DNA from 3 places in the Enterobacter cloacae complex sp. HYC033_NIDB genome. Region 2 is predicted to be linked to each of the others. Evidence: predicted binding sites of a transcription regulator. Region 2 holds the regulator's gene; each other region holds the start of a gene.
The links. The regulator CRP, encoded in region 2, controls carbon source genes, mostly activating them, when cyclic AMP is high. The targets are predictions, from matches to a motif close to ATGTGANNNNNNTCACAT.
Positions count from the first base shown of each region.

Region 1: the regulator CRP is predicted to act here: its motif matches at 4,187-4,204, upstream of msrB (peptide-methionine (R)-S-oxide reductase MsrB).
Region 3: the regulator CRP is predicted to act here: its motif matches at 3,909-3,926, upstream of O1721_RS22965 (2-hydroxycarboxylate transporter family protein).

Region 1 is NZ_CP115123.1:2,738,459-2,748,886, forward strand. Features, by position in the region: gene yeaG (protein kinase YeaG) at 1-780, opposite strand, end outside; gene O1721_RS13175 (MipA/OmpV family protein) at 1,213-1,959, shown strand; gene O1721_RS13180 (D-hexose-6-phosphate mutarotase) at 2,026-2,910, opposite strand; gene gapA (glyceraldehyde-3-phosphate dehydrogenase) at 2,985-3,980, opposite strand; gene msrB (peptide-methionine (R)-S-oxide reductase MsrB) at 4,322-4,735, shown strand; gene O1721_RS13195 (YeaC family protein) at 4,777-5,055, shown strand; gene chiD (chitinase ChiD) at 5,116-6,372, opposite strand; gene pncA (bifunctional nicotinamidase/pyrazinamidase) at 6,592-7,233, opposite strand; gene ansA (asparaginase) at 7,243-8,259, opposite strand; gene sppA (signal peptide peptidase SppA) at 8,322-10,178, opposite strand; gene O1721_RS13220 (NAD(P)H nitroreductase) at 10,346-10,428, shown strand, end outside.
Region 2 is NZ_CP115123.1:349,909-360,336, forward strand. Features, by position in the region: gene O1721_RS01780 (hydrolase) at 1-181, shown strand, start outside; gene O1721_RS01785 (YheU family protein) at 181-399, shown strand; gene O1721_RS01790 (phosphoribulokinase) at 430-1,299, shown strand; gene O1721_RS01795 (OsmC family protein) at 1,394-1,798, opposite strand; gene crp (cAMP-activated global transcriptional regulator CRP) at 2,109-2,741, shown strand; gene O1721_RS01805 (YccS/YhfK family putative transporter) at 2,799-4,886, shown strand; gene argD (bifunctional acetylornithine/succinyldiaminopimelate transaminase) at 4,883-6,103, opposite strand; gene pabA (aminodeoxychorismate synthase component 2) at 6,191-6,754, opposite strand; gene O1721_RS01820 (putative adenosine monophosphate-protein transferase Fic) at 6,785-7,369, opposite strand; gene ppiA (peptidylprolyl isomerase A) at 7,475-8,047, opposite strand; gene tsgA (MFS transporter TsgA) at 8,326-9,510, shown strand; partial or broken gene nirB (nitrite reductase large subunit NirB) at 9,770-10,428, shown strand, end outside.
Region 3 is NZ_CP115123.1:4,785,679-4,796,106, reverse strand. Features, by position in the region: gene O1721_RS22980 (ornithine decarboxylase) at 1-1,310, shown strand, start outside; gene O1721_RS22975 (response regulator) at 1,386-2,078, opposite strand; gene O1721_RS22970 (ATP-binding protein) at 2,068-3,705, opposite strand; gene O1721_RS22965 (2-hydroxycarboxylate transporter family protein) at 4,051-5,412, shown strand; gene O1721_RS22960 (fumarylacetoacetate hydrolase family protein) at 5,430-6,293, shown strand; gene citC ([citrate (pro-3S)-lyase] ligase) at 6,307-7,329, shown strand; gene citD (citrate lyase acyl carrier protein) at 7,346-7,639, shown strand; gene citE (citrate (pro-3S)-lyase subunit beta) at 7,636-8,511, shown strand; gene citF (citrate lyase subunit alpha) at 8,522-10,045, shown strand; gene citX (citrate lyase holo-[acyl-carrier protein] synthase) at 10,042-10,428, shown strand, end outside.

The DNA of each region.
Region 1 (10,428 bases), 2.4 Mb from region 2:
TTCCATAATCCCCTGGTTGGCGCGGCACAGCGCACCGGAATAACCGTAGGCATCCGGGTCGTTTTGCGCGTGATGCTCCAGCTTACGGATATCGACTTTACCCACCAGCGCCGAGATATCCTGGTTGTTCTCGTCACCGGGTTCAGTTTTAGCGATGGCGATCTGCTCGAGGATAGACGGCCACACTTTCACGACGCGGAACTTGGTGATGTCCCCGCCAAACTCGTGCAGACGTTTTGCCGCCCACGGCGACATGATCGTACCGAGATAGCGATGCGGAATTCCAAACTCTTTTTCCAGAATTTGCGCATCCTCTTGCGGATTAAACAGGCACAGCGGATGGTCATTGACCGGGCTGCGTTCGCCGTTGGCGCTCAGCACATAGATCGGCACGCGCTGCATCAGCGCTTTCAGCCGTTCAGCCAGGGAGGATTTACCCCCACCGACAGGACCCAGCAGGTAAAGGATCTGTTTCTTCTCTTCCAGCCCCTGAGCGGCATGCTTCAGGTAGGAGACGATCTGCTCAATGGCGTCTTCCATGCCATAGAACTCTTCAAACGCCGGGTATCGGGCGACCACCCGATTCGAAAATAGACGGGAAAGCCGTGGCTCCAGGGCAGTATCAACCATGTTTGGCTCACCAATAGCCATCAATAGCCGTTCTGCCGCATTGGCATAGGCACTGCGATCTTGCCGACAAATGGTAAGAAACTCCTGCAGTGTGAACTCTTCGTCCTTGGCAGCTTCGTAGCGCTGGCGATAGTGATCGAATATATTCATGGCATGCCGTCCTTTCGTTTTTTAGCACAGGATAAGAGCCGTTCGTATGAGTAGTGGAGGCTCCCGGAAGAGAATTTTTCGCACCTCACTGCCAGAGCAGCAACCTGTGTGCCAGGTCGAAGGCTATGAACCGCAGGGTGTTCAGCAAAACCTCTTCTTAAATTAAAGCGTAGATGGCAATTGCAAAACTTGCATACGGATAAAATCTACTTTCAATGACATATCAATAACTCATCCAAAAATTTCCACTGCGGTTATAAGCGAAAAGTGGGTTTTTCATTTATCGGTCACATAAATGAAAGCGGGATGTCATCTGAAAAATGAAAAATAACGGGTTAATCAAACGGATTAGCGCGCAAAAAATTTTGGGATGTACGGGAATGGCGGTTACACTTCACCCGCTGATTATTTGACTACAGGAAAGAATGGATTGTGACCAAACTCAAACTTCTGGCATTGGGCATCCTTGCCGCTACCGCAGCGAGCACCGTACAGGCTGAGAGCCAGTGGACTGTTGGCGCGGGTGCTGGCGTGATTAACAGCCCGTACAAGCAGTATGACCGCGACGTTTATCCTGTCCCCGTTGTCACCTATGAAGGCGATAACTTCTGGTTCCGTGGGTTGGGCGGTGGCTACTATCTGTGGAACGATACGGCCGATAAGCTCTCCATCATGGCCTATTACGATCCAACGCACTTTAAACCAGGCGACAGCGACAGCAATGCGCTTCGTCAGCTGGACAAACGCAGAAGCTCACTGATGGCGGGGCTTTCTTACGTCCATAATACCGAGTATGGCTTCCTGCGCACTGCGCTGGCGGGCGATACCCTGGACAACAGCAACGGCTTCATCTGGGATCTGGCGTGGCTTTATCGCTATACCAACGGCGCAGTGACGCTGACGCCGGGTATTGGTGTGCAGTACAGCAGCGAGAATTACAACGACTACTACTATGGCGTGTCTAAAGCGGAGTCTCGCCGCAGCGGTCTGAAGAGCTACAGCGCGGATGATGGCTGGGACCCGTACCTGGAACTCACCGCCTCGTATAACTTCCTCGGTGACTGGAATGTGTACGGCACTGGCCGTTACATTCGTCTGAGCGATGAGGTGAAAGACAGCCCGATGGTCGACAAGTCCTGGTCTGGCATCTTCTCCGTGGGTGTGACCTACAAGTTCTGACCAGAACGTGATGCATTAAAACGGGGCGCTAGCGCCCCGTTTGTTTTTTATGATGCCTGAACAATATTAGCGCTTCACAATCTTGATCGTCTGGCCTAAGCGGGACGGTTTTTCTTCGCTGGTTTTCTGCGGCGCGGTCACGCACGCGGTTTCCACGCACACGAAGGTCTTGTAACCGTCATCCGGGATATCCGCCATGCTGACGGAAAGGGCAGGGCCCGGGTTCCAGCCCACCACGTTGCTGTGGTGGTGATGAACCACATCAATACCGCGGTTCAGCGCGCTGTCGTGGATGACGCTACAGGCTTCCGGGTGCAGATACACGCGGTCGGTACGATCCGGGAAAGTCTGCACGCCGTCGTCCAGCTTGCCTTCTTTCGCGTTATCCACTTTGTCGATAAAGGTATCGCCAAGTCCGCTCACCTTAACGGCCTGAATGTCGCCTACGTTGAAATAGGTGTGCAGGGCGGACGTTGTTTCAAATTCGCCGTGCGCTTCCAGTTCAATCTCGCAGGTTTTACCCAGCTTGAAGCGGGCATACAGGGTGAACTCGTGTGGCCACAGGGCACGCGTTTCATCATTCGCCTGGAGTTCAAAGGTCAACACCGCACCGTTTTCATCTTCGTTGTGGGCTTTCAGCGTCCACTGCTGGTTACGGGCGAAACCGTGTGAGGGTAAACCCTGCTGCGCTGACGGGCCAAACCATGGCCAGCAGATCGGTACGCCGCCGCGGATCGCCGCCCCTTTTTTGAACGAGGTGGCCTCGCTCAGCCACAGGCCTTCTTCTTCACCTTCTGGTTTCCAGGAGAGCAGGTGGGCGCCATTGAGCGCTACGGAGGCTTTAACGCGCGGATGATCAACGACGATGATATCGGCACCGTCGATCTGACGGCGGGAGAGCACAGGGGTAAGTTGTTCGACTACCGGAAGTGCAAAAATTTTATTAATCATTAAGCAATCCTCTGTCTAAAAACAATAAAAAAGGCGACCGAAGTCGCCTTTTAGGATCAAGCACTCATCTCAACTTATTTGGAGATGTGAGCGATCAGGTCCAGTACTTTGTTAGAGTAGCCAGTTTCGTTGTCGTACCAGGAAACCAGTTTCACGAAGTTGTCGTTCAGTGCGATACCTGCTTTAGCATCGAACACGGAAGTGCACACTTCGCCGTTGAAATCGGTAGATACAACGTCGTCTTCGGTATAACCCAGAACGCCTTTCATTGGGCCTTCGGAAGCAGCTTTGATTGCTTTCTTAATTTCTTCATAAGAAGCAGCTTTTTCCAGACGAACGGTCAGGTCAACAACGGATACGTTAGGAGTTGGAACGCGGAACGCCATACCAGTCAGTTTGCCATTCAGTTCTGGCAGTACTTTACCTACTGCTTTAGCAGCACCGGTAGAAGATGGGATGATGTTCTGAGCCGCGCCACGGCCGCCGCGCCAGTCTTTGTGAGACGGGCCATCAACGGTTTTCTGAGTAGCGGTGGTTGCGTGAACGGTAGTCATCAGACCTTCGATGATGCCGAAGTTGTCGTTGATAACTTTAGCCAGCGGTGCCAGGCAGTTGGTGGTGCAGGATGCGTTGGAAACGATGTCCTGGCCAGCGTAAGTTTCGAAGTTTGCACCGCGAACGAACATTGGGGTGTTGTCTTTGGAAGGACCAGTCAGAACAACTTTCTTCGCACCCGCAGTGATGTGTTTACGTGCAGTTTCGTCGGTCAGGAAGATACCGGTAGCTTCAGCTACAACGTCAACACCGATTTCGTTCCATTTCAGGTTAGCTGGGTCTTTCTCAGCAGTAACGCGGATGGTTTTGCCATTAACAACCAGGTGGCCGTCTTTCACTTCAACGGTGCCGTCGAAACGACCGTGAGTTGAGTCGTACTTCAGCATGTACGCCATGTATTCAGCGTCCAGGAGATCGTTGATACCAACGATTTCGATGTCAGAACGTTTCTGAGCAGCACGGAAAACAATACGGCCGATACGGCCAAAACCGTTGATACCTACTTTGATAGTCATATATTCCACCAGCTATTTGTTAGTGAATAAAAGGTTGCCTGTAAAATTACAAAAACCTTACGCAGCGTCAAGCGGAATCGTGTCAATCATTGCGACAAATCAATCCTGTGACTAACGTTTGTGCGACTGACTCGCCTCACTTTCCCTTTGAGCTAGCAACCACATGGGGGCTGCGCCCGGAATTTTAAAGGCCTCGCAGGATTAAAATGTGAAATTGATCACAATTGCCTGACCGCCTTTTCGCGGCACATAAGTTTAGAACAAAAGTGCACGCGCGGGTGTTAATGTTTTGTTAGAATCTGGGTTAAAAGATGTCTGTTTCAACAGCGAGATGTAAGCATATGTCGAACCAACGTAACCCCGACGATTTGAAAAAAAACCTTACAGAGATGCAGTTTTACGTGACGCAAAATCACGGCACAGAACCGCCGTTTTCCGGGCGTTTGCTGCACAACAAACGGGAAGGCGTCTACCACTGCCTGGTGTGTGATGCACCGCTGTTTAACTCCCAGACGAAGTACGATTCTGGCTGCGGCTGGCCGAGCTTTTACGAGCCTGTAAGCGATGATGCGATCCGCTACCTGACGGACACCTCGCACGGCATGGTACGCACCGAAATTCGTTGCGGGAACTGCGACGCCCATCTCGGGCATGTTTTCCCGGATGGCCCGCAGCCGACGGGGGAGCGTTTCTGCGTAAATTCGGCTTCCATGAGCTTTACCGATGATGAAAACGGCGACCAGACCAAGGGTTGAAAAAACGATTCAGCAAATTATTCCTTTGAAAGGGAGAGATCATGAATATTGATGACATGATTGCAGGTATGACCCCGGAGGTTTATCAGCGTCTGGTGACGGCCGTTGAGCTGGGAAAATGGCCGGACGGTGTGGCGCTCACACCTGAGCAAAAAGAGAACAGTTTGCAGCTGGTGATGCTGTGGCAGGCGCGTCACAATACCGACGCCCAGCACATGACCATCGACACTAACGGTCAGATGGTGATGAAAAGCAAGCGCGAGCTGAAAGAAGACTTCGGCATCACGCCGAAGCCGATTGCGACGATGAAAATGCAATAACGGTGCGGGTTGATGCCCTCACCCAACCCTCTCCCCGTGGGAGAGGGCTTGATTGTCTTACTACTGATGCGGGATCCCAAGCGACTCCGCCAGCTGTTTCGCGAGCTGGTTCTCGTCGTCAGCCCCGTACTCCCAGAACATGGCGCCAGCCAGACCTTTTTCCTTGATGTAATCCGCTTTGATCGCCACGGAGCGCGGGTTCTCATAGGAAATCGCAAACAGCGCCTTACCGTCGGCGGATTTCACCGACAGCCACGGCACTTTCGCCTGTTCGTCCCAGTGCTCGGTAAAGCGTTTCTGCGGATCGTTCAGCAGTTTGCGGACGATATCGTTGTATTTCACATAGGTATCTTTGGTCAGATCATAGCCAAGCGATTTAAACAGGCTCAGTTCCTGCGGCCCGAAGTAGGGCTGGGTGACAGGATTTTTTTGCGCATCCGGTTTCGTCCAGTCGATCCCTGGCTCTACGGCACGTTTCGGCACGCGCCCATAGAAACCAATTCCGAGGTTCATCTGCTGCGGCTTCAGCCCGGCGGCCAGATAGTTATTCACCACAAAATCGACGCTGTATTTATCGGCAGCGGCCACGGTCGGCCAGGCGCTGGAGTCATACAGATTCGCGTTAAAATACTGAGTACCGTACGCCATGTCGTAGGTCATCAGGTTGATGTAATCGAGCAGGGGGGCAATGGCTTTCACATCCACCCAGCTTTTCGGACTTTCCGCATTCGCGCCCACCGCAATCGTGACCAGCTTTTTCTTACCAAACGCGTCACGCATCTCTTTTAACAGCGCGGTGAAATTATCCCTGTCGGCAGGGGTGCTTTCGACAAGTCCCCACGCGCCGTTGACCGGATATTCCCAGTCCAGGTCGATCCCGTCCAGGCCGTATTGACTGACGATCTCCTGCGCGGAGCGAATAAATACCGCGCGACTCTCTTTGGTCGCCGCGGCACCAGAAAAACCACGCGCGCCCCAGCCGCCAACGGAAAGCAGGACTTTCAGGTTCGGGTTTTGTTTACGAAGCTGAGGAAGTAACGCCAGATCGGATGCCACCTTAGGTGATAACCAGATTTGATGCAGTTTTGCCGGATCTTTCAGCACGGCGTTGGTTTCGTCTTTCTCGTTGTTATAGACCAGACCAAACGAGTAGTTGAGGTGAGTGATCTGGCGGACGTCGAGTTTATTAATATCGCCACCCGGTCCGGCGGTAACATCGCCACCGCCATTGAAGTAGCCCACGGACATCAGGGGCGCGGCGGAAGCCAGTGACGCGCAAAGCAAGGGTAATGCTGCCAGCAAGGGCAAACGTTTCATATAAGTTCCTCTTTGACCAAATAAAAATAACCACGCCACAGAAAAGGCGTGGCGAAAAAACAGCCTGAAGAGAATAGCATCGCCGTTTCGCTTGTGATGCGAGGGAGTTCACTTTATGGGGATTGGGGAAGAAATGCCGGGTGGCGCTGACGCTTACCCGGTCTACAAAACCAGAGAAAGTAGGCCGGGTAAGGCTAAGCCGTCACCCGGCTAAAAAGCTTACGCCTGCGTCTCCATCCAGTCAGCCAGCGTATACAGCGTTGCGCCTTCTGCGGCCATATCCATAAACGCCTGAGCGCTGTCATGCGGCTGAATATTCACCCCGCGACAGCCGTCGGTGATGACATTCACGGTATAGCCCAACTGGAGCGCATCCAGCACGGTGAACTTCACGCAGTAATCCGTCGCCAGGCCCAGCACAATCAGCTCGGTGATCTCATGGTGGCGCAACCACGCGTCCAGCGCCGTCTTCTGACGATGACCGTTATCAAAGAACGCGCTGTAGCTGTCGATGGTTGGGTTTTCACCTTTGTGGAACACCGCGTCGATGGCCTTCTGGTTCAGCAGCGGATGCAGCTCAGCGCCTTCCGTCTGCTGCACGCAGTGATCGGGCCAGAAGGTTTGCGCCAGCCCGTCCAGTTCGCCCTGGCTGTAAGGCTCAACGTTGTGCTGGCTGGCAAAGCTGCCGTGGTTTGCCGGATGCCAGTCCTGACTCGCCACCACCGCTTCACCACGAGCTTTACACCACTCAATCAGCGAATTCGCGACGTCTACGGTGCTGTCGCCTTCCGCGACGGCCAGCGCACCGCCCGCACAGAAATCATTTTGCAAATCGACCAGTAACAGGGCGCGTTGCTTCATGGGACCTCCTTATTCGTCCGGCGTCAGTTCACCGCGCAGGTTTTGCATCATGGCGCGGCGAATGGAATCAATATCCAGATCCTGACTCAGTAAATAGTGAAGTTTAGTCAGCGTTGCCTCAACGGTCATATCGAAACCACTGATCACCCCAGCGTGCGCCAGGGCATTACCGGTGGCGTAGCCGCCCATATTGACTTTGCCGGACATACACTGGGTGAGGTTGACCACCACAATCCCGCGATCGCTCGCCTCCTGAAGCTCTTTCAGGAATTCACCGTTCTGCGGGGCGTTACCCACACCATAGGAGCGCAGGATCAGCGCCTTCACCGGCTGGCGCAGGAAGTTGCGCACCACGTCAGCGGAAATACCCGGATAAATCGTCACTACGCCAATCGGCTGCGGGGTGATGGGGTGAACGATCAGCTCGCCTGCGGTATTCGGCGCGGGCGGCGTGCCCAGACGACGGATATGGATCCCCGCTTCCAGCAGCGGTTGCAGGTTAGGTGAGGCAAAAGCGTCAAAGCCGTCAGCGTGCGCTTTAGTGGTACGGTTCCCGCGGTACAGTCGGTTGTTGAAGAACAGCGTTACCTCGTTGATCGGGTAATTAGCGGCCACGTACAGGGAGTTAAGCAGGTTGATCTGCCCGTCTGAACGCAGTTCCGCCAGCGGGATCTGCGAGCCGGTCACGATGACGGGCTTGCTCAGGTTCTCCAGCATGAAGGAGAGCGCCGAGGCGGTGAACGCCATGGTGTCGGTACCGTGCAGGATCACGAAGCCGTCGTACTGGTCGTAATGGGCTTTAATATCGTCCGCAATATGCTGCCAGTCTTCCGGCGTCATGTCGGAGGAGTCCATCAGCGGCTCATATTCGTGGATGGTAAAGTCCGGCATTTCCGGACGGTGGAATTCAGGCATCAGCGCCAGCTGGCGCTGTAAGTGGCCGGAAACCGGGATATAGCCATTTTCTGAGCGCTGCATACCGATGGTACCGCCGGTATAGGCGACATAAATTGATTTCTTCTGCATGGTAATGAGTTCTTGTTCTTCAAAAGAAAAAATCCCCTCTTCACGGGAAGAGGGGACGGTTTTTAACGCACGTTCGCACAGGTCAGGCAAAACGCGTAGCGGCTTTGTGGATCATTAAAGGCTGCGAGCTTGTCGCTCTCCGCTTTCATGGCTTTCGCCGCGGTCGCCACCGGCGCCGGCAGATAAGCCTGAAGCGCGTCCGGCAGCATGGCACGAACGGAGCCGGACATGCTGTCCACGACCATATCGAAGAACGTTGGTTCGTCCTGATAATAGTCCACGTGCCACTGCTTGAGCTTCGCCAGCTCCGCTGCTTTCTTCACGGCGTCGTCGAAGTCACCCAGACTGTCTACCAGGCCGTTACTCTTCGCGTCCTGGCCGGTCCAGACATGGCCCTGAGCGATCTGGTCAATCTGATCGGGCGTCTTTTTACGGGAGTCCGCAACCAGCGTGATGAAACGTTTATAGCCACTCTCAATGCTGAGCTGCATCATCTCAGACACCTCAGGCGGCAGGGATTTGGTGACGGACACATCCGCCAGCGGCGAGGTGGAAACGCCGTCGGTGTGGACGCCGAGATAATCCAGGCTGTTCTCTACGGTGTTGATCACGCCGAAGATGCCAATCGAACCGGTCAGCGTGCTTGGGTTAGCCACAATGTAGTTGGCTGGCGTCGAGATCCAGTACCCCCCGGAAGCCGCCATGCCGCCCATCGATACCACTACAGGCTTGCCCGCGGCGCGCGCGGCGGCCAGTTCAGCACGGATCACTTCAGAGGCGCTGACGCTGCCGCCAGGGCTGTTCACCCGCAGGACAATCGCCTTCACTTTCGGATCCAGGCGCGCATCGCGGATCTGCGACGCGGTAGTGTCCCCGCCGACGTTCCCCGGCGTTTCTTCGCCATCCATAATGGCCCCGTTAGCAAACACCACGGCGATGCTGTCACCACTGTCGTCCGGCTTTTTCGCGGCGTAGTCATACATGCTGATGGCGCTGTAGTTTTTATCCTCTTTACTCCAGCCGAACTGTTTGGTCAGCGCTTTTTCAATTTCAGCGCTGGAACCCAGCTGATCGACCAGTTTGTTATCAAGCGCGTATTTCGCTGTATCGCCGTCCACCTTGCGCAGGCCGTCCAGCACGCCGCGCGCGCCCGGGAAGACCTGCTCAGCGGTAATCTGACGGTTAGCGGCAATGGTGCCGAGGTAGTTCTGCCACAGCTCGCCAATCCAGCGGCTGTCCGCTTCACGGGCGGCAGGGGACATATCATCGCGGATAAACGGCTCCACGGCGGATTTATAGGTCCCAACGCGGAAGACGTGGGTGGTGACCTTCAGCTTGTCGAGCAGCGATTTGTAGTACAGACCGTTAGTGGCAAAGCCATGCAGATCGACCGTACCCTGTGGCGAAAGCCAGATCTTATTGGCAAAGCTCGCCAGATAATATTGTCCCTGGGTGTAGCTGTCGCCAATGGCAATAACCGGTTTACCGCTGTCGCGGAATTCGCGCAGCGCCTTACCGATGTACTGCATTGACGGCTGATCGGCGCCGGCAAAATCTTTCAGGTCCAGCACGATACCGGTAATGTTACGATCGTCTTTAGCCTGACGGATGGTGTCGACGATATCAAACAGGGAGTTTTCCTGAAGACGGTCTGACGTTGCGCCGAACAGCTGGCGACCAATCACGCCCAGACGGTTGCTGGTCGATGGCTTATCAACAATCACCCCGGTGATATCGAGTAACAGCGCGCCGCGCGTCGAATGCTGCGACTGGTTTGCGTTGCTGATATGCATCCAGATACCTGCGCATACCAGGACCAGGAAGATGAAGAAGATGTTCATCACCAGGTTGCGGACGAAGTTGAGCAGTCGCCACGTCCATTTAAAGAAACCGGCAAAGATTCGCCAAAGGGTTCGCATGTATTCTCCCTAACCAGAAAAGGACTGTTTCCGTCGCCACGGGACGGTAATGTGCGGTTATCGTAATGACCCAACCGCCACTTGTCAGCAGGAATCGCCTGCCACGCTGTAACAAATTCTGCTGTCGTGTTAATTTTGTGAGTAAATTTCATGAAAGGAGTTAACCAATGGACGCACTTGAACTGCTTGTTAACCGTCGTAGCGCTTCCCGCCTGGCCGAACCGGCACCCGTCGGCGAGCAGCTGGAAAA
Region 2 (10,428 bases):
TGATCCGTTTATGGATCACCACTCGATTCCGGCGCCCGATCATCTGCCGGCCAATGTGGAGTATCAGCTCACCCAATTCGGGGGACACGTCGGCTTTGTCGGCGGCACGCTGCGTCGGCCAAAAATGTGGCTTGAGACGCGTATTCCCGACTGGTTAACGGCTTATCTGGACGGTAAATAATGATTATTCCCTGGCAGGATCTCTCTCCCGACACGCTCGATAATCTGATTGAAAGCTTTGTCTTGCGCGAAGGCACCGATTATGGTGAACATGAACGTTCGCTTGAACAAAAGGTCAACGATGTTAAGCGCCAGCTTAAAAGCGGCGACGTGGTGCTGGTATGGTCCGAACTGCATGAGACGGTCAATATCATGCCCCGCAACGCGTTTCACGGCTGATCTTTACACTTTTCCAGTCAGGGAGTTGCTATGTCTGCCAGACATCCGGTTATTGCCGTTACGGGTTCGAGTGGGGCGGGAACCACTACCACCAGCCTCGCCTTCCGCAAGATCTTCGCCCAGCTTAACTTACGGGCGGCAGAGGTAGAAGGCGACAGCTTTCACCGCTACACGCGCCCGGAGATGGATATGGCCATCCGCAAAGCGCGCGATCTGGGTAAACACATCAGCTACTTCGGCCCGGAGGCCAATGACTTCGGCCTGCTGGAGCAAACCTTCCGTGAATACGGGCAAAGCGGTACCGGGCAGTCCCGCAAGTATCTCCACACCTACGATGAAGCCGTGCCCTGGAACCAGGTCCCCGGCACGTTCACGCCCTGGCAGCCGCTGCCGGAACCGACTGACGTGCTGTTTTACGAAGGATTGCACGGCGGCGTGGTGACGCCTCAGCACGACGTGGCGCGCCACGTGGATTTGCTGGTGGGGGTGGTGCCGATTGTTAACCTTGAGTGGATCCAGAAGCTGACGCGTGACATGAGCGAGCGCGGCCATTCGCGAGAGGCGGTCATGGACTCGGTGGTGCGCTCCATGGACGATTACATCAACTTCCTGACGCCGCAGTTCTCCCGAACCCACATTAACTTCCAGCGCGTCCCCACCGTGGACACCTCCAACCCGTTCGCTGCAAAAAGCATCCCGTCGCTGGACGAGAGCTTTGTGGTGATCCACTTCCGCAACCTGGAAGGCATTGATTACCCCTGGCTGCTGGCGATGCTACAGGGTTCGTTTATTTCGCACATGAATACGTTAGTGGTACCGGGCGGAAAAATGGGGCTGGCAATGGAGCTGATCATGACACCGCTGGTGCAGCGGCTGATGGAAGGAAAGCAGATCGCGTGACACCTGTTGCCGGATGGCGCTTCGCTTATCCGGCATACGTTCGTGCAGTTGTAGCTTTTGTAGGGCGGGTCAGCGCAGCGCCACCCGCCAAAAATTAAGCCGCGATCACTTCATACGAATGGGTGATTTTTACCGCTTTCTCCAGCATTAACGCCACAGAGCAGTATTTTTCCGCAGACAGGTCAACCGCACGCGAGACCGCCGCATCCTTCAGTTCTTTGCCGGTGACGATAAAGTGCAAATTAATATGCGTGAACAGGCGGGGCGCCTCTTCACGACGTTCCGACGTCAGCTTCACTTCACAATCGGTCACGTCATGACGGCCTTTTTGCAGGATCGACACCACGTCGATCGCGCTGCATCCGCCCGCCGCCATCAGCACCATTTCCATCGGGCTTGGCGCTTTATCGCCGGAGTTGCCATCCATCAAAACCTGGTGCCCGGAAGCAGACTCGCCCAGGAACGTTAACCCTTCAACCCATTTCACACGCGCTTGCATATTCACTCACTCCAACGTTGCATTTTTTATGACAGATTACGTGTACGTTACATTTCTCGCAACGGAAGGCGACCTGCGTCATGCTGAAGCGAGACACCAGGAGACACGCGGCGAAAGCTATGCTAAAACACTCTGGATGCTACAGTAATACATTGACGTTACACATGTATGCAGAGGACATCAAACTTTACTGGCTGCGAAACGTTACGACAGCCGACTTCCCAGGTATGGGTAAGAATTCGATTGCAACCCCAGAGTCCGGATGCATCTTATGACTCTGGTGACAGCTTATAACAGAGGATAACAGCGCATGGTGCTTGGCAAACCGCAAACAGACCCGACTCTCGAATGGTTCTTGTCTCATTGCCACATTCATAAGTACCCATCAAAGAGCACGCTGATTCACCAGGGTGAAAAAGCGGAAACGTTGTATTACATCGTTAAAGGCTCGGTGGCCGTGCTGATCAAAGATGAAGAAGGGAAAGAGATGATCCTTTCTTATCTGAACCAGGGCGATTTTATCGGTGAACTGGGCCTGTTTGAAGAAGGCCAGGAACGTAGCGCCTGGGTTCGTGCAAAAACAGCATGTGAAGTGGCTGAAATTTCTTACAAGAAATTCCGTCAGCTGATTCAGGTCAACCCTGACATCCTGATGCGTCTTTCTTCCCAGATGGCACGCCGTCTGCAAGTGACCTCTGAGAAGGTGGGTAACCTCGCCTTCCTGGACGTGACCGGTCGTATCGCGCAGACGCTGTTGAACCTGGCGAAACAGCCAGACGCCATGACCCACCCTGACGGTATGCAAATTAAAATTACCCGCCAGGAAATCGGTCAGATCGTCGGCTGCTCCCGTGAAACAGTGGGCCGTATCCTGAAGATGCTGGAAGACCAGAACCTGATCTCTGCCCACGGTAAAACTATCGTGGTCTACGGAACCCGTTAATTTCGGTCAAACGGCGTGCCGCCGCAGGGTGGCACGCCGTTTTTGTCTCTACTCCTCATGTGGCGCAGGCTGATCTATCACCCGGAAGTTAACTACGCACTGCGACAAACGCTGGTGTTGTGTCTTCCCGTGGCCGTGGGCCTGATCCTCGGACATCTTCAGCAAGGCCTGCTGTTTTCTCTTGTGCCCGCCTGCTGCAACATTGCCGGTCTGGATACGCCGCATAAACGCTTTTTTAAACGTCTGATTATTGGCGGCTGCCTGTTTGCCGGCTGTAGCCTTGCCGTACAACTCTTACTGGCCCGCGACATTCCTCTGCCGCTGATCCTGACCGTGCTGGCGATGACGCTCGGCGTCACCGCCGAAATCAGCTCGCTGCACGCCCGCCTGCTTCCCGCGTCGCTGATTGCCGCCATCTTCACCTTAAGCCTTGCGGGCAATATGCCGGTGTGGGAGCCATTGCTGATCTACGCCCTCGGCACGCTGTGGTACGGGCTGTTTAACTGGTTCTGGTTCTGGCTGTGGCGGGAACAGCCGCTGCGCGAATCCCTGAGCCTGCTCTACGTGCAACTTGCTGAATACTGCGAAGCAAAATACACCCTGCTCACTCAACATACCGACCCGGAAAAATCCCTGCCGCCGCTGCTGGCGCGCCAGCAAAAAGTGGTGGATCTGATCAGCCAGTGCTATCAGCAGTTGCACATGCTTGCCGCCAACAAAAATCATGAATACAAGCGGCTGCTGCGAACCTTCCAGGTCGGGCTGGATTTGCAGGAGCATATCTCCGTCAGCCTTCATAATCCGGAAGAGGTGCAAAAGCTGGTGGAGCGCAGCCATGCGGAAGCGGTGATCCGCTGGAACGCGCAGACCGTCGCGGCCCGCCTGCGGGTGCTGGCTGACGATATCCTCTATCACCGCTACCCGACGCGCTTTAACATGGACAAACAGCTCGGCGCGCTGGAAAAGATTGCGCGTCAGCACGCGGATAACCCGGTCGGGCAATTTGCTGCCTGGCATTTCAGCCGCATCGCCCGGGTGTTACGCACCCAGCGCCCGCTTTATGCCCGGGACCTGATGGCCGATAAGCAAAAACGGCTGCCGCTGCTGCCCGCGCTCAAAAGCTATCTATCACTGAAATCTTCCGCCCTGCGCAATGCCGCGCGGATCAGTGTGATGCTGAGCATCGCCAGCCTGATGGGAATGGCCCTGCACCTGCCGAAACCCTACTGGATCTTAATGACCGTGCTGTTTGTCACCCAGAACGGCTATGGCGCCACGCGGGTGCGCATTCTGCATCGGGCGGGCGGTACGATGGCGGGGCTGATTATCGCGGGCGTGACGCTGCACTTTCACGTGCCGGAAGGCTATACCCTGGCCGGTATGCTGGCGATCACGCTGGTGAGCTACCTGATCATCCGCAAAAACTACGGCTGGGCGATGGTGGGCTTTACGGTCACGGCGGTGTATACCCTGCAACTGCTCACGCTTAACGGGGAACAGTTTATTATTGCCCGGCTGGTCGATACGCTAATTGGCTGCCTGATCGCCTTTGGCGGCATGGTCTGGTTGTGGCCGCAGTGGCAAAGCGGGTTGCTGAGGCAGAACGCCCACGACGCGCTCGAAGCCGATCAGCAGGCCATTCGTCTTATTCTAAGCGATGACCCGCAGCCCTCTCCGCTGGCCTACGAGCGCATGAAGGTCAACCAGGCGCATAACGCCCTGTTCAACTCCCTTAACCAGGCCATGCAGGAGCCGGGCTTTAACGCGCACTATCTGGCTGACATGAAGCTGTGGGTCACGCACAGCCAGTTTATCGTCGAGCACATCAATGCCATGACGACGCTGGCGCGGGAGCACACGATGCTGACGACGGATCTGGCGCAGCGCTATTTGCAGTCGTGTGAAATTGCGTTGCAGCGCTGTCAGCAGCGTCTGGAGTATGACGCGCCGGGCGAGTCAGGGGATTCGAACATTCTGGAAGCGCCGGAGACGCTGACCCACGGGCCGATGAGCACCCTTGAGCAGCATTTACAGCGCGTTCTCGGGCACCTGAACACCATGCACACCATTTCGTCGGTGGCATGGCGTCAGCGCCCGCATCACGGGATTTGGTTAACGCGCCGGTTAAAACGAACCGCGTATTAGCCGCTGACGATCTTCGCGACCGCCGCGGCAAAACGGGTTAATCCGTCTTCGATGTCTTTGTCTTCCACCACCAGCGATGGCGCAAAGCGCATCACGTCCGGCCCGGCGTTGAGCACCATGACGCCTTCGTGCGCGGCGGCGTGCAGGAAATCGCGCGCGCGGCCTTTGTACTGCGGCTTCAGTTCGGCGCCCATCAGCAGCCCCATCCCGCGGATGTCGCTGAAGACATCAAACTGTTGGTCAATCTGCTGGAGATGTTTCACAAACAGGTCGCGTTTCGCATTCACGCCATTCAGGACGTCCGGCGTATTAATGATGTCGAACGCCGCACCCGCCACGGCGCACGCCAGCGGATTACCGCCGTAGGTAGAGCCGTGTGAGCCCACATGAAATGCGGAAGCGATATCCTGGGTGGTGAGCACCGCACTGACCGGGAAACCGCCGCCGAGCGCTTTCGCGCTGGTGAGAATATCCGGCGTTACGCCGTAGTGCATATAAGCAAACAGGTCTCCGGTACGCCCCATCCCACACTGCACTTCATCAAACACCAGCAGCGCCTGGTGCTCGTCGCACAGCTCGCGCAGCCCTTGCAGAAATTCCGGGGTGGCCGCCGTGACGCCGCCTTCCCCCTGAATGGGCTCGACCACCACGGCACAGGTGTGATCGTCCATCACCGCTTTAACGGCGTGCAGATCGTTAAACGGCACGTGGATGATATCCGCAGGTTTCGGACCAAAGCCGTCGGAATACTTCGGCTGGCCGCCAACGGAAACGGTAAAGAAGGAGCGACCGTGGAAGGCGTTATGGAAGGCGATGATTTTGGTTTTGTATGGGCTATGACGCGTGGTTGCGTAGTAGCGCGCCAGCTTAAAGGCGGTTTCGTTGGCTTCGGTGCCGGAGTTCATAAACAGCACGCGTTCGGCGAAGGTGGCATCGATGATCTTACGCCCCAGACGCAGCGCCGGTTCGTTGGTGAACACGTTGCTCGTGTGCCACAGCGTTTCGCCCTGCGTTTTCAGCGCGTCCACCAGCGCAGGATGGCAATGGCCCAGCGCCGTCACCGCAATACCGCCTGCGAAATCAACATACTCGTTGCCCTGCTGATCCCAGACGCGGCTGCCTCTCCCTTTCACCGGGATAAACTCAGCCGGTGCATAAATCGGCAGGATCACTTCATCGAATGTCGCGCGGGTAATTGCTGGTTGTTCAGTTGCCATGTCATGACCATCCATTTTTATGTCACATTGATTGTGAAAATATAATCACAAAATATGCATAAAAAATCACAACAAGGCAACAGATATTCAGCGATTAAGGAAATTGGCCAGCAGCGCGTGCCCCTGTTCGCTGAGAATGCTTTCCGGGTGGAACTGCACGCCTTCCAGATCGTACTCACGGTGACGAATGCCCATGATCTCCTGCGTCTCGCTCCAGGCGGTGACCTCAAAGCAGGCCGGCAGGGTCGGCGGATCAATGATCAGAGAATGGTAGCGCGTCACGGTTAACGGATTGTTTAGCCCCAGAAATACGCCGGTACCGGTGTGCGTGACCGGAGAGGTTTTGCCGTGCATGACTTTCGCGGCACGGACAATGGTGGCGCCAAAGACCTGCGCAATGGCCTGATGACCCAGGCAGACGCCCAGAATCGGCAGTTTGCCCGCATAATGGCGGATCGCCTCCAGCGAGATACCGGACTCCGAAGGGGTACACGGCCCCGGCGAAATCACGATTTTCTGGGGTGCCAGCGCGTAAATGTCAGCCAGCGCGATCTCATCGTTACGGCGGACAACCACCTCTGCCCCCAGCTCACAAAAATACTGGTAAAGGTTCCAGGTAAAGGAATCGTAGTTATCAATCAGCAGAATCATGGCGGCTCCTGAAAAAATGGCCGCCCTATTTTACGCAGATTCCCGCGCTTCGCTCACAACTTTGGCAAAGATGGCGTTCAGGGCTGTCAAATCCCCCATTGCCCCGCTCTGATTGGCGGCTGCCCAGTCGTTCGGGTCGATCCCCTGCCAGTTCAGCACATAGCCCGCATGAATAGCCAGTTGTTCAAAGAAGATCCGCTGGGCCACGCCATTACCGCTCATAAACGGATGTAGCATGTTGATTTCACAGTAGTAATGACTGATTCTGTCTGTAAACTCTTCTTTCTGAAGGCCCACCAGATATTTATCACTTTCCAGCGAAGCCATCAGCTCATTACCCACTTTCTCGATGTACTCGAAATGGCAAAAAGGAATGTCGCCCTTAGAAATATCGGCGGTGCGCAGCTCACCCGCGCCTTTCATTTCGTTGCGGAATAAATGGCGGTGAATAAGACACAGATGGGGTAAACCCGGTGCGGAAGGCCCCAGTTCCAGCGTCTCGATATCAGGTTCAGCGGGACCCTTACCTTTTTCAAGGAGGCAGCTGGCCTGAAAATTGACCTTACGTTGTTGCTCCCAGAGACGGGATTTTTGCTTGTCGGTGAGTTTTTTCACTACGCCTCCCTGAATAGTCCGTTTGCCACAAGTATAAGCAGCAAAACGCGCTTTCGCAGGGAGGGTGGAAAGACACGGGCAAGATGTGCCCGTGTGGGGGAACGATTATGGCAGCACTTTCGCGGAGAGAATGACGACTGGCTTAGACGGCACATTCTGGTATGGACCGACATCGTGAGTCTGAACCTGAGAGATCTTATCCGCAACGTCCATGCCTTTCACCACTTTGCCAAACACCGCGTAGCCAAAGTCGCGCTGACCGTGGTCCAGGAAGGCGTTATCAGCCACGTTGAGGAAGAACTGGCTGGTGGCGCTGTCTTTGTCCGCCGTACGCGCCATGGAGATGGTGCCGCGCTTGTTCAGCAGGCCGTTGTCTGCTTCATTTTTGATGGGCGGGTTGGGCTGTTTCTGCTGCATCTGCTCGTTAAAACCGCCACCCTGAATCATAAAGCCCGGGATCACGCGGTGGAACGTGGTGTTGTTATAAAAACCACTGTTCACGTAGTCGAGGAAGTTTTTCACCGAAACAGGGGCTTTCTGGCTATCCAGCTCCAGCTCAATATTCCCCGCAGAGGTAGTCAGCAGGACGTGGGGGTCTCCTTTGGCTGCCAGCGCAGCAGGGGAAACGGCAGAAAGAGCAAACACAGCTGCGACAGCCGCCAGTGTTGATTTGAGCATGAGAATTCCTTAACAAAGCGCAGTATAAAAAGCGAATGGCTTGATTCTAAAGAGCAGTATGAACCCAGACCAGTCTTTTACCTAATTTTACCAAATTGAAACAATTATTACCGCGCAAACGATTGTTCACCCCGCAACGTAATGTGATCTGCATCACGTTAAAAACTGCAATTGTGCTCAAAATTTTCTGAAAAGATTTAATTAGATCACTTTCGCGACTAAAATCTGCCCGCTCAAACGCAGTCATTGCGTTTTTCTTTACTTTTAACAGGCCAGACATGACTAACAGCAATCGCATCAAGCTCACATGGATCAGCTTCTTCTCTTACGCCCTGACCGGCGCGTTGGTGATCGTCACCGGGATGGTGATGGGAAATATCGCAGACTACTTCCAGCTGCCCGTTTCCAGCATGAGTAATACCTTCACCTTCCTGAACGCGGGGATCCTGATCTCTATTTTCCTTAATGCCTGGCTGATGGAAATCGTGCCGCTGAAAACGCAGCTGCGTTTCGGCTTCGTGCTGATGGTTGCCGCCGTGGCGGGCCTGATGCTGAGCCACAGCATCGCCCTCTTCTCTGCCGCCATGTTCGTGCTGGGTCTGGTGAGCGGGATCACCATGTCGATCGGTACATTCCTGATTACGCATATGTATGAAGGCCGCCAGCGCGGCGCGCGTCTGCTGTTCACCGACTCCTTCTTCAGCATGGCCGGGATGATTTTCCCGATGGTCGCCGCGTATCTTCTGGCGCGCAGCATTGAGTGGTACTGGGTGTACGCCTGCATTGGTCTGGTTTATGTCGCGATCTTTGTTCTCACCTTCGGCTGCGAGTTCCCGGTGCTGGGCAAAAAAGCGCAGACTACGTCCGAGCCGGTTGCGAAAGAAAAATGGGGTATCGGCGTACTGTTCCTCTCCATCGCCGCGCTGTGTTACATCCTCGGTCAGCTGGGCTTTATCTCCTGGGTTCCTGAATACGCGAAAGGTCTGGGCATGAGCCTGAACGATGCGGGTAAACTGGTGAGCGATTTCTGGATGTCTTACATGTTCGGCATGTGGGCGTTTAGCTTTATCCTGCGCTTCTTCGACCTGCAACGGATCCTGACCGTTCTGGCGGGTCTGGCAACCGTGCTGATGTATCTGTTCATCAACGGTTCCCCGGAGCATATGCCGTGGTTCATCCTGACCCTGGGCTTCTTCTCCAGTGCGATTTACACCTCGATCATCACCCTTGGTTCTCTTCAGACCAAAGTGGCCTCACCGAAGCTGGTGAACTTCGTGCTGACCTGCGGCACCATCGGCACCATGCTGACCTTCGTGGTCACGGGCCCGATTGTTGCGCACAGCGGCCCGCTGGCGGCGCTGCATACCGCTAACGGTCTGTACGCCGTGGTGTTCATCATGTGCTTCGTGCTGGGCTTTGTGACCCGTCACCGTCAACACAACCCGGCAACAGCTACCCACTAATCGCCGTAACCCCTTTGCGTACTGCAAAGGGGTTTTCCCTGCTCACCCGCCCTGCCCGCCGATGGGTAAAAACCCCCACTACATTTGTGCAAAAAACGAGCAAGCACAAAAATCAAACAATATCCGTCACTTATAAAAATCCTGACAAATCATAGATATACCCACTAAGGGGTAGGTGAAGGCGTATTTGATTTGCATCAATAAGTGCCCCTGCTGAATCGTTAAGGTAGGCAGTAATAGAAAAGAAATCGAGGCAAAAATGAGCAAAGTCAGACTCGCTATCATCGGTAACGGCATGGTCGGCCACCGCTTTATTGAGGATCTTCTCGATAAAGCCGATGCTGAGCAGTTCGATATTACCGTGTTCTGTGAAGAACCCCGCAAGGCGTACGACCGTGTGCACTTGTCTTCCTACTTCTCTCACCATACCGCCGAAGAGCTCTCTCTGGTGCGTGAAGGGTTCTACGAGAAGCATGGCGTAAAAGTGCTGGTGGGCGAACGCGCTATCACCATCAACCGTCAGGAGAAAGTGATCCACTCCAGCGCCGGACGTACGGTTTTTTACGATAAGCTGATCATGGCGACGGGCTCGTATCCGTGGATCCCGCCTATTAAAGGGTCGGAAACCCAGGATTGCTTCGTTTACCGTACCATTGAAGACCTCAACGCCATTGAATCCTGCGCACGTCGAAGCAAACGCGGCGCGGTTGTCGGCGGTGGTCTGCTGGGTCTGGAAGCGGCAGGCGCACTGAAAAACCTCGGCGTTGAAACCCACGTCATCGAATTTGCCCCGATGCTGATGGCGGAACAGCTGGACCATATGGGTGGCGACCAGCTACGCCGTAAAATCGAAAGCATGGGCGTGAAGGTTCACACCAGCAAGAACACCAAAGAGATCGTGCAGGAAGGCACCGAAGC
Region 3 (10,428 bases), 450 kb from region 2:
TGGCGATCATTCAGCTCGGCACCTATGATGGCACGATCTACAACGCCCGTCAGGTGATCGACAAGATCGGTCACCTTTGCGACTACATCCTCTTTGACTCCGCCTGGGTCGGCTACGAGCAATTTATCCCGATGATGGCGGAAACGTCTCCGCTTCTGCTGGAACTGAACGAGAACGATCCGGGAATTTTCGTGACCCAGTCGGTCCACAAGCAGCAGGCCGGGTTCTCGCAAACGTCGCAGATCCATAAAAAGGATAACCATATTCGCGGTCAGTCGCGCTTCTGCCCGCACAAGCGGTTGAACAATGCGTTCATGCTGCATGCCTCCACCAGCCCGTTTTACCCGCTGTTTGCTGCGCTGGACGTGAACGCCAAGATCCACGAGGGCGAGAGCGGACGCAGGCTGTGGGCGGAGTGCGTCGAGCTGGGCATTGAAGCGCGCAAGGCCATCATCGCCAACTGCAATATGATCAAACCGTTTATCCCGCCGGTGGTGGCGGGGCGGCCATGGCAGGATCACCCCACGAAGGCTATCGCCAGCGAGCGTCGCTTCTTTAGTTTTGAACCGGGTGCAAAATGGCACGGTTTTGAAGGCTATGCCCGCGAGCAGTATTTCGTCGATCCGTGCAAGCTGCTGCTGACCACGCCGGGCATTGATGCTGAAACAGGGCACTATACCGATTTCGGCATTCCGGCGACCATTCTCGCCCACTACCTGCGCGAGAACGGCATTGTGCCGGAGAAGTGCGATCTCAACTCCATCCTGTTCCTGCTGACGCCAGCCGAGAGCGCGGAGAAGCTAATGCAGCTGGTGGCGATGCTGGGGCAGTTTGAACAGCATATTGAAGACGACACGCCGCTCGCGGATGTGCTTCCGACCATCTGTCAGAAATACCCGGTGCGTTACCGCGACTACACGATCCGTCAGCTGTGCCAGGAGATGCACGATCTTTACGTCAGCTTTAACGTGAAGGATTTACAGAAGGCGATGTTCCGTCAGGAGAGCCTGCCTGCCGTGGTGATGAACCCGCAGGATGCCAACCAGGAGTACATTCGCGGGAACGTCGAACTGGTGCGTATTCGTGACGCCGAAGGACGCATTGCCGCCGAAGGTGCGCTGCCATACCCGCCGGGCGTGCTGTGTGTGGTGCCCGGGGAAGTCTGGGGTGGAGCAGTACAGCGCTATTTCCTGGCGCTGGAAGAGGGCATTAATATGCTGCCGGGTTTCTCGCCAGAGTTGCAGGGCGTTTACAGCGAGAAAGATGCGGACGGGATTAAGCGGCTGTATGGATACGTATTGAATGTCTGAACGTAGGCCGGGTAAGCGTTAGCGCCACCCGGCGAGTGCCCGGCGGCGCAAGCTTACCGGGCCTACAATACTGCGTCAGGCTTCTGCGCGGCGGTACATCCTTCTCGGATGCCCAATCTTCCCGTACAGCATCTCCACCGTCAGAAAACCCACCTCCACGCAGTGTTCCAGATAGCGCCGGGTGGTGGTTTTACTCAGGCCCGTCTCGCTCACCACCTCATCCACCGTAAAACAGTGCGCCGCCTTGTTGTTAAACAGCATTTGCACCCGCGCCAGCGTGTTCTCCTCTATCCCTTTGCTGCCGTTGTCCAGGCGATAGTTTTTCGCCTGCAATTGATAGAGTGAATCTACGTTCTGCTGGTCGACGATCTTCCAGACGCGCTGCTGTTCGGCAAACTGCACAAAACGTTCCAGCGACTGGCTCAGGCGCTTCCAGGAAACCGGCTTGAGGATGTAGTCGAACGCGCCGTTACGAATTGCCTGGCTACAGGTGTCCATATCGCTGGCGGCGGTGATGAAAATCACCGAGCAGTTGGCGCGGGTGAGCATCGGGTTGCTGATAAGGGTGATGCCTTTGCCGTCCGGCAGGTAGTTATCCAGCAGCATCAGCTTCGGCTGTTTGCTCTCCAGTTGTACCTGCGCGTCGGCCAGCGACGCGGCAATCCCCACCAGCCTCAGGCGCGGATGTTTACCGATAAGCTCCGCGTGCAGTTGCGCCAGTTCGTTCTCGTCTTCAACAATCAGTACGTCGATAAGTTCATGTTGCATAGTCGGTATCTTCCAGTTCCTGTACGGGGTGCCGGGCCGTTCCCGTGGCGGGAATAAACAGTGAGAAAATGGCACCGCGTGGGGTGTTATCGGCAACTTCAATTGCACCGCCAGCCTGTGTGACGTAGCTTTCAATCAGATACAGGCCAATACCATGATCGCCGCGCGTTTTGGTGGTGATGCCGCGCTCAAAGATCCGGTCGCGGATCTCCGGTGTGATGCCGACGCCCTGGTCGGCGACTTCAATAATCAGTTCCTGCTCGTTCAGCTTTATCAGCACGTCCACCGGGGCATGCGGGAGCGGTGCACGCTGGGTCGCTTCAATGGCGTTATCCAGCAAGTTCCCGATGATCGAGATAAGTTCCGATTCGAGCAGCGGCAGGAACGGTTTATCCACCCGGCAGGCCGGGTCGAAACTCAGCTCAACGCCTTTTTCACTCGCGCGGGCGGCCTTTCCAAGCAGCAAACCACACAGCGTCGGAGAGCTAAAGCGGGACGAGATAAAGTCCAGCAGCTCCTGAGCGTGTTCCGACTGCGCCTGTATGTAGCGAATCGCTTCGTCATAACGGCCCATATGCAGCAGGCCGGACAGCGTAGTCATGCGGTTCAGCTGTTCATGGCGCATGATGCGCAGGTTATCAACGTAGCGCTTCACCTGGCTGAGCTGGGCGCTGAGCGAGTCGATCTCGTTGCGATCGCGAAAGGTGATCACCCAGCCCTGCAACGCATCTTCCAGCATGATCCGCACCCGGCTGGCAATAACTGTGAGATCGTTAAAGCGACAGATCTCATCGTGGGTGTCTTTCGCAAGCATGGTTTGCGCGTTGAAGAACGGAACGGGCGCGATCACCTGGCTGATGAGCTGACCCCGCAGTTCGCGGGCGGGCTGGCGTAAGCCTAATAATTTACGCGCCGCCTGGTTGATCACCTCAATGCGGAGATCGTCGTCGATGGCAATCACCCCTTCATAAATGGATTCCATCATCGCCTTTTGCTGGCGCACCAGCAGGCCGATTTCGCGCGGCTCCAGAGAGAATATCTGCTTCTTGATGCTGCGGGTGAAGAACCAGGAGAAAATAAACAGGGCGATAAGCAGCAGCACGGCGGCAATCAGGATATTAACCACCTTGTTGACGGTGATGGTGTCCAGATAGCTCGTGAGATAGCCTACCGAAACAATCCCCACCACCTGCCCGGCATCATTAAAAATGGGCGCTTTGCTGCGCAGCGAAATGCCTAACCCGCCCTTGCGGATGGTGATGGTGCTTTTGCCGTGTAATACCTCGTCGTTATCTCCGCCAACCAGCGTTTTGCCTACCCGGTCGGCAAACACGGAGTGGAAAAGATGCAGCCCCTTATTGTCACCAATCACAATAAAACTGGCGTCGCTGCGGGCGGCTATTTTCTGCATAAAGTCATGGATACCCAGGATATCCTTTTGTTCGACTTCTTTTCGCAGGGTAGGAATAAGCGCAATTTCTTCGGCCTGTATTTTTGCGCGCGCGCTCATTTCCTGATAAAGCTGCCTGCCGACATCGACATAATAATATCCGCCCAGTAATGCGAACAGCACTGAGAAAAAGGCGACCAGCGAAATAAACAGCTTGATCTGAAACGATACTTTCATAACTATCACGCGAGATATCAACAGGTCGGCTGAATATATCATCTTTTAAAGCCAGGATGCCCGCTTTGCCGAAAACTTGTGATCCCTTGCACAGCGCAGCCTGTAAAAGATTTTTCCGAAAGTCTCATCCTCTTAAGGTTAAATGAATAAATGTTATTTCTTTGTTCAGTTAAGAAAAGAAACCATAAAAACCACGGCAATAAATAAGGCGTAAATCACATTAAATAAAAGAAACCATTAAAACCATAGCGTCCATTAAAACTTCGCTTTTAATATGCCATCCCTCACATAAAGTAAGCCTTTGTGACTCTAAGCTGAACGCACAAAATAACTAAGGGGCTTATTATGAGCACAACTGACGATTCATTCTCTGTTACCCACGACCCGATTGATATTCAGCGGCCATCGCTCAAAGAGCGCTGGTGGCATATTATGGATACCTGGAAAATCGGCATTATTCCTCTGCCGCTGTTCGTTCTGGCGGGCGCGCTGATTGCGATTGATTGCCTGGGCGGAAAACTGCCGAGCGACATTGTGGTCATGGTGGCCACGCTGGCCTTCTTCGGCTTTGCCTGCGGTGAGTTCGGCAAACGCCTGCCGATTGTCGGCAAGCTCGGTGCGGCGGCAATTTGCGCCACCTTTATCCCTTCCGCGCTGGTCTATTACGGCCTGCTGCCGGACGTGGTGGTTGAGTCCACGACCAAATTCTATAAATCCACCAATATTCTCTACCTCTATATCTGCTGCATTATCGTCGGCAGCATCATGAGTATGAACCGCACCGTGCTGATCCAGGGCTTCCTGCGCATCTTCTTCCCGATGCTGTGCGGTGAAATCGTCGGCATGATTGTCGGCATGGGTGTTGGGCTGGCGCTGGGCCTCGAGCCGTTCCAGATCTTCTTCTTTATCATTCTGCCGATCATGGCGGGCGGCGTCGGGGAAGGGGCGATCCCGCTCTCTATCGGCTATGCCACCCTGCTGCATATGGATCAGGGCGTGGCGCTCGGCCGCGTGCTGCCGATGGTGATGCTCGGCGGCCTGACGGCGATCATTATCTCCGGCTGCCTCAACCAGCTCGGGAAACGCTACCCGCACCTGACCGGTGAAGGCCAGCTGATGCCGAATCGCGCCAACGCTGATGCCACTGTTTCCCAACCTGCGTTCTCCGGCAAAGCGGACGTGACGACCATCGCCTCGGGCGCGCTGCTGGCGGTGCTGCTGTACATGCTGGGCATGCTCGGTCACAAGCTGATTGGTCTGCCAGCGCCGGTGGGCATGTTGTTTATGGCGGTGCTGGTGAAGCTCTGCAACGGCGCCTCTCCGCGTCTGCTGGAGGGTTCCCAGGTGGTGTACAAATTCTTCCAGACCTCCGTGACCTACCCAATCCTCTTCGCTGTCGGCGTGGCGATTACCCCATGGCATGAACTGGTGGCGGCGTTCACCGTCAGCAACCTGCTGGTGATTGTCAGCACCGTTTCCGCGCTGGTGGCGACCGGATTCTTCGTTGGCAAAAAGATTGGTATGCACCCGATTGATGTCGCCATCGTCTCCTGCTGTCAGAGCGGGCAGGGCGGCACCGGTGATGTGGCGATCCTGACCGCAGGCAACCGCATGAGCCTGATGCCATTCGCCCAGATTGCTACCCGTATCGGCGGCGCGATTAACGTCTCTGTCTCACTGCTGATTCTGGGCAACTTCCTCGTTTAAGTTTTCAGGAAAGAACAATGAAACTCGCAAGCTTTTTATACCAGGGAAAACGCAGCTACGGCATCGTACAGGCCGAAGGCGTGATTGATTTGGGCCGCCGCCTGGGCGACCGCTATGGCGACCTTAAAGCGCTGTTGCAGGGGAACGGGCTGGCGCAGGCCACCCGTTTTCTGAACGACGCGGTGGATGTACCGCTGAACGCCATCACCTTCTTACCGGTGATTGTCCAGCCGGAAAAAATCCTCTGCGTGGGCATGAACTATGCCGACAAGCGCAAGGAGTTTGACCAGCACAACCCGGCCCCGACGCTGTTTGTCCGCTTCCCGGACTCACAGACCGGCCACAACGAGCCGGTGCTGAAGCCGCGCCACTCCAGCGAGTTCGACTACGAAGGCGAGCTGGCTGTGATCATCGGCAAAGGCGGGGAGAACATCAGCCGCGACGACGCCCTGCGCCACGTGGCGGGCTACAGCTGTTACATGGACGGCTCCGCCCGCGACTGGCAGCACACCTGGTTCACCGCCGGGAAAAACTGGCGGCAGACCGGGGCGTTCGGCCCGTGGATGGCGACGGCGGATGAGATCCCGGACCCGCACAGCCTGGCGATCCGCACCTGGCTGAACGGCCGCATGGTGCAGGAGGACAACACCAGCAGCATGATCCACAAGGTGGCGGAACTGATCGAGTATATCAGCACCTTCACCCGTCTCAGCCCGGGCGACGTGATCATCACCGGCTCGCCTGGTGGCGTGGGTAAAAAGCGCAACCCGCCGCTGTTTATGAAGGAGGGGGATCGCATTGAGGTGGAGATCGAGCATATCGGTCATCTGAGCAACGTGATCGTGGAAGCGCCAGCCGTCGGGCTCGCGGCAGCGCACTGAGTAAGGCGGCAGCATGCAATCGCAACCCATTGATTTTCGGCACACCGTTGTGGCGAAACACCCGGAACGCTTAAGCCAGATCCGCTACCTGCTGGCAGACAGCGGCCTTGGCCTGGACAACGACATCACGCTGTTTGTCGAAGCCTGGTCCGGCGCGCAGCTGGTGGGTTGCGCCGGGCTGGCTGCCAACGTCATCAAATGCGTGGCGGTCAACGAGCAGCTTCGTGGGGAAAACCTCAGCGCGCGTCTGCTGGCAGAGGTGGAAAACGCGGCGCTGGAGCGCGGCCATTTTCACCTCTTCCTCTGCACCCGTCCGTGCAATAAGGAGCGCTTTGGCCGCAGCGGTTTCTGGCCGATTGCCCAGAGCGGGAACAACGCGGTGCTAATGGAGAACACTCCGCAGGGGATCGCGCGCTACTGCCGATCCCTGCGCGCGAAGCGCCGGTGTGGGGAAAAAACGGGCGCGATCGTGATGAACGCCAATCCCTTCACCCTCGGCCATCGTCATCTGGTGGAGCAGGCGGCGACGCAGTGCGATGCCCTGCATCTGTTTGTGGTGCGTGAAGACGCCTCGTTCTTCCCGTTCAGCGCGCGCATTGAGATGGTGCGTGCGGGCGTGGCGCATCTGCCGAACGTGGTGGTGCATGAAGGCTCGCAGTACATCATCTCCCGCGCCACCTTCCCGGCCTACTTCCTGAAGGAGACCGGCAAAGTGCAGCAGGCGTGGAGCGAGATCGACGTGCTGATCTTCCGGGACTATATCGCCCCGGCGCTGGGCATCACGCACCGCTTCATCGGCTCGGAGCCGTTCTGCGACATCACGCGGCAATACAACCAGACGCTGCACGACCTGCTGGCCTCGCACATCGACGTGGTGGAGATGCCGCGCATCAAAGCCACCGGCAACGCCATTTCGGCCTCGGAAGTGCGCCGTTTACTCAAGACACAGCAGTTTTCCCGGATCCGGGAGATTGTCCCGGACTCCACCTTCGCGCACCTCGAAGCACATTATCGTGCGAGTGCGGAAGTCGCATAACTATCAGGAATTTATCATGAATATTGTAAGGGAGGCGCTGGCCGGAACGCAGGAGTCCAGCGACCTGATGGTGAAAATCGCCCCCGCTCACGGTGAGCTGGAGATTGTCATCCACAGTGAAGTGATTAAGCAGTTTGGCGAGCAAATACGCCAGGTGGTCAACGACACATTGCGCGCCATGAACGTGCACCAGGGATTAATCATTATTGAAGACAAAGGGGCGCTGGACTGTGTGATCCGCGCTCGCCTGCAAAGCGCGCTTCTGCGTGCCGCCGATGAACAGGCCATCAACTGGGGGGCGCTGAAATGAGCAAACTCCGCCGCAGTATGCTGTTCCTGCCAGGCGCCAATGCCGCCATGCTCTCTACCGCCTTTATCTACCGCCCTGACTCCATCATGTTTGACCTTGAGGACGCCGTGGCCCTGCGCGAGAAAGACACCGCGCGCATGCTGGTGTTCCACGCGTTGCAGCACCAGATGTATCAGGATATCGAAACCGTGGTGCGCATTAACCCGCTGAACACGCCATTTGGCCTGCTGGATCTGGAGGCCGCCGTGCGCGCGGGCGTGGACGTGATTCGCCTGCCGAAAACCGACACCCCGGATGACATCTACGAGCTGGAAGGCCACCTCGAGCGCATTGAGCAAGCGTGCGGGCGCGAAGTGGGTTCCACCCGCGTGATGGCGGCGATTGAATCGGCCATTGGCGTTATCAACGCCGTGGCGATTGCCCGCAGCTCCCCGCGCCTGATCGGCATCGCACTGGCCGCCTTTGACTACGTGATGGACATGCAGACCGAGCGCGGCGACGGCACCGAGCTGTTCTACGCCCGCTGCGCCGTGCTGCACGCCGCACGCGCCGCCGGTATCGACGCCTTCGACGTGGTGTGGTCCGACGTTAACGACGAAGCCGGGTTCCTGCGCGAGGTCGACCTGATCCGCAAGATGGGCTTTAACGGCAAATCGCTGATTAACCCGCGCCAGATAGACCTGCTGCACAACGCCTACGCCCCGACTCAGGAAGAGGTGGATCACGCCAAAAGGGTGATTGAGGCGGCAGAAGAGGGCGAGCGTAACGGCCTGGGTGTGGTCTCGCTCAACGGCAAAATGGTGGATGCACCGATTATTAACCACGCGCAGGTGGTGCTGGAGCGCGCGGCGGCCTCCGGCGTGCGTCGGTAAGGATGACATAATGAATCAGACAGAACTTCTCCATGTGAATTTCCCCCATCTGCGGGATCTGAAACCCTTTGATACTGCCCACAGCGCGACGCCGTGGCTGGCGGACAGCGAGACGAAGCACAGCCGCAAGCTCTGCGCCTCTATTGAAGAGGCGGTAAAGCGCAGCGGCTTGCAGGACGGGATGACCATCTCTTTCCACCATGCCTTTCGCGAAGGCGACCGGGTGATCAACACCGTCGTGGCGCTGCTGGCGCGGATGGGCTTCAAAAATCTGACCCTGGCTTCCAGCTCGCTGATGACCTGCAACGACGCGCTGATCGAGCATATCGAGAGTGGCGTCATCACCCGGATTTACACCTCCGGCATGCGCGGCAGGCTGGCGGATGCCATCTCCCACGGGCTGATGGACGAGCCGGTGCAAATTCACTCCCACGGCGGGCGCGTGAAGCTGCTCCAGGACGGCGAGCTGAATATCGACGTGGCGTTTCTCGGCGTGCCGTGCAGCGATGAGTTTGGCAACGCCAACGGCACGCACGGAAAATCGTGCTGCGGTTCGCTGGGCTACGCCATGGTGGATGCGCACTTTGCCCGTAAGGTGGTGCTGCTTACGGAAGAACTGGTGCCGTTTCCGAATATGCCCGCCAGCCTGGTGCAGGATCAGGTGGACTACATCGTGCAGGTGGAGAGCGTGGGCGACCCGGCGAAAATCAGCGTCGGCGCGGCGCGCGTCACCAGCAACCCGCGCGAGCTGATGATCGCCCGCTATGCGGCGGACGTGATTGAACACTCTGGCTATTTCAAACCAGGCTTCTCGATGCAGACCGGTTCCGGCGCAGCGGCCACCGCCTGCACCCGTTTTATGGAAGAGAAGATGGAGCGCGGCGGCGTGAAGGCGCGCTTCGCCCTTGGCGGCATCACCGGCAGCCTGGTGGATCTGCACGAGAAGGGGCTCATCGAAAAGCTGCTCGACACCCAGTGCTTTGACGGCCAGGCAGCGGCCTCGCTGGCGCGCAACCTGAACCACGTGGAGATCTCCACCAACGTCTACGCCAACCCCGGCAGCAAGGCGGCAAGCTGCGACCAGCTCGACGTGGTGATCCTCAGCGCCCTGGAAATCGACGTCGACTTTAACGTCAATGTCATCACCGGCTCCGATGGCGTGATGCGTGGCGCATCCGGCGGACACTGCGACGTGGCGGCGGCAGCCAACCTGACCATTGTGGTCGCGCCGCTGCTGCGAAGCCGCATCCCGACCGTCGTGAAGCGCGTTACCACCCGCCTCACGCCGGGGGAGAGCATTGACGTGCTGGTCACCGACCACGGTATTGCGGTCAACCCGGCGCGCCCGGAGATCCGCGAACGACTCATGGAAGCAGGGCTGAAGGTTGTAGATATCAACGCGCTGTATGAACGAGCGATTTCGTTGACAGGCGTACCGAAACCGATTGAGTTCACCGACAAAATCGTCGGGGTGATCCGCTACCGCGACGGCAGCGTGATCGACACCGTGCGACAGGTAAAGGAGGAAGTGTGACGATTGCGACACCCGTGCGGACGGGTGTCAGCCTGGACGAACTGCTGGCGGCGAAAGAGCGCCGCGCAGCGCGCCAGGCTGACATGCTTGCGCACTATCAACAACCGGTGATCTCCCTCACGCTGGTTACGCCCGGGGAGATCAAAGACAGCCTGCGCTATCGCAACACCATGGGTGTGGCGTTACAGATGTGCGACCAGCTGCTGTGGGAAAACCGCTGGCAGGTGCTGGACCGCCGGGTGCTGTGGCTACCCACCGGACCTGAAGCCTTGTGGTGCGTAGCCCATCCGGCGGCGGAAATTAAAGCGCACTGTGCAGAACTGGAGCAGACGCACCCGCTCGGCAGGCTGTGGGATCTGGATGTGATCTGCCCTCAGCACGGC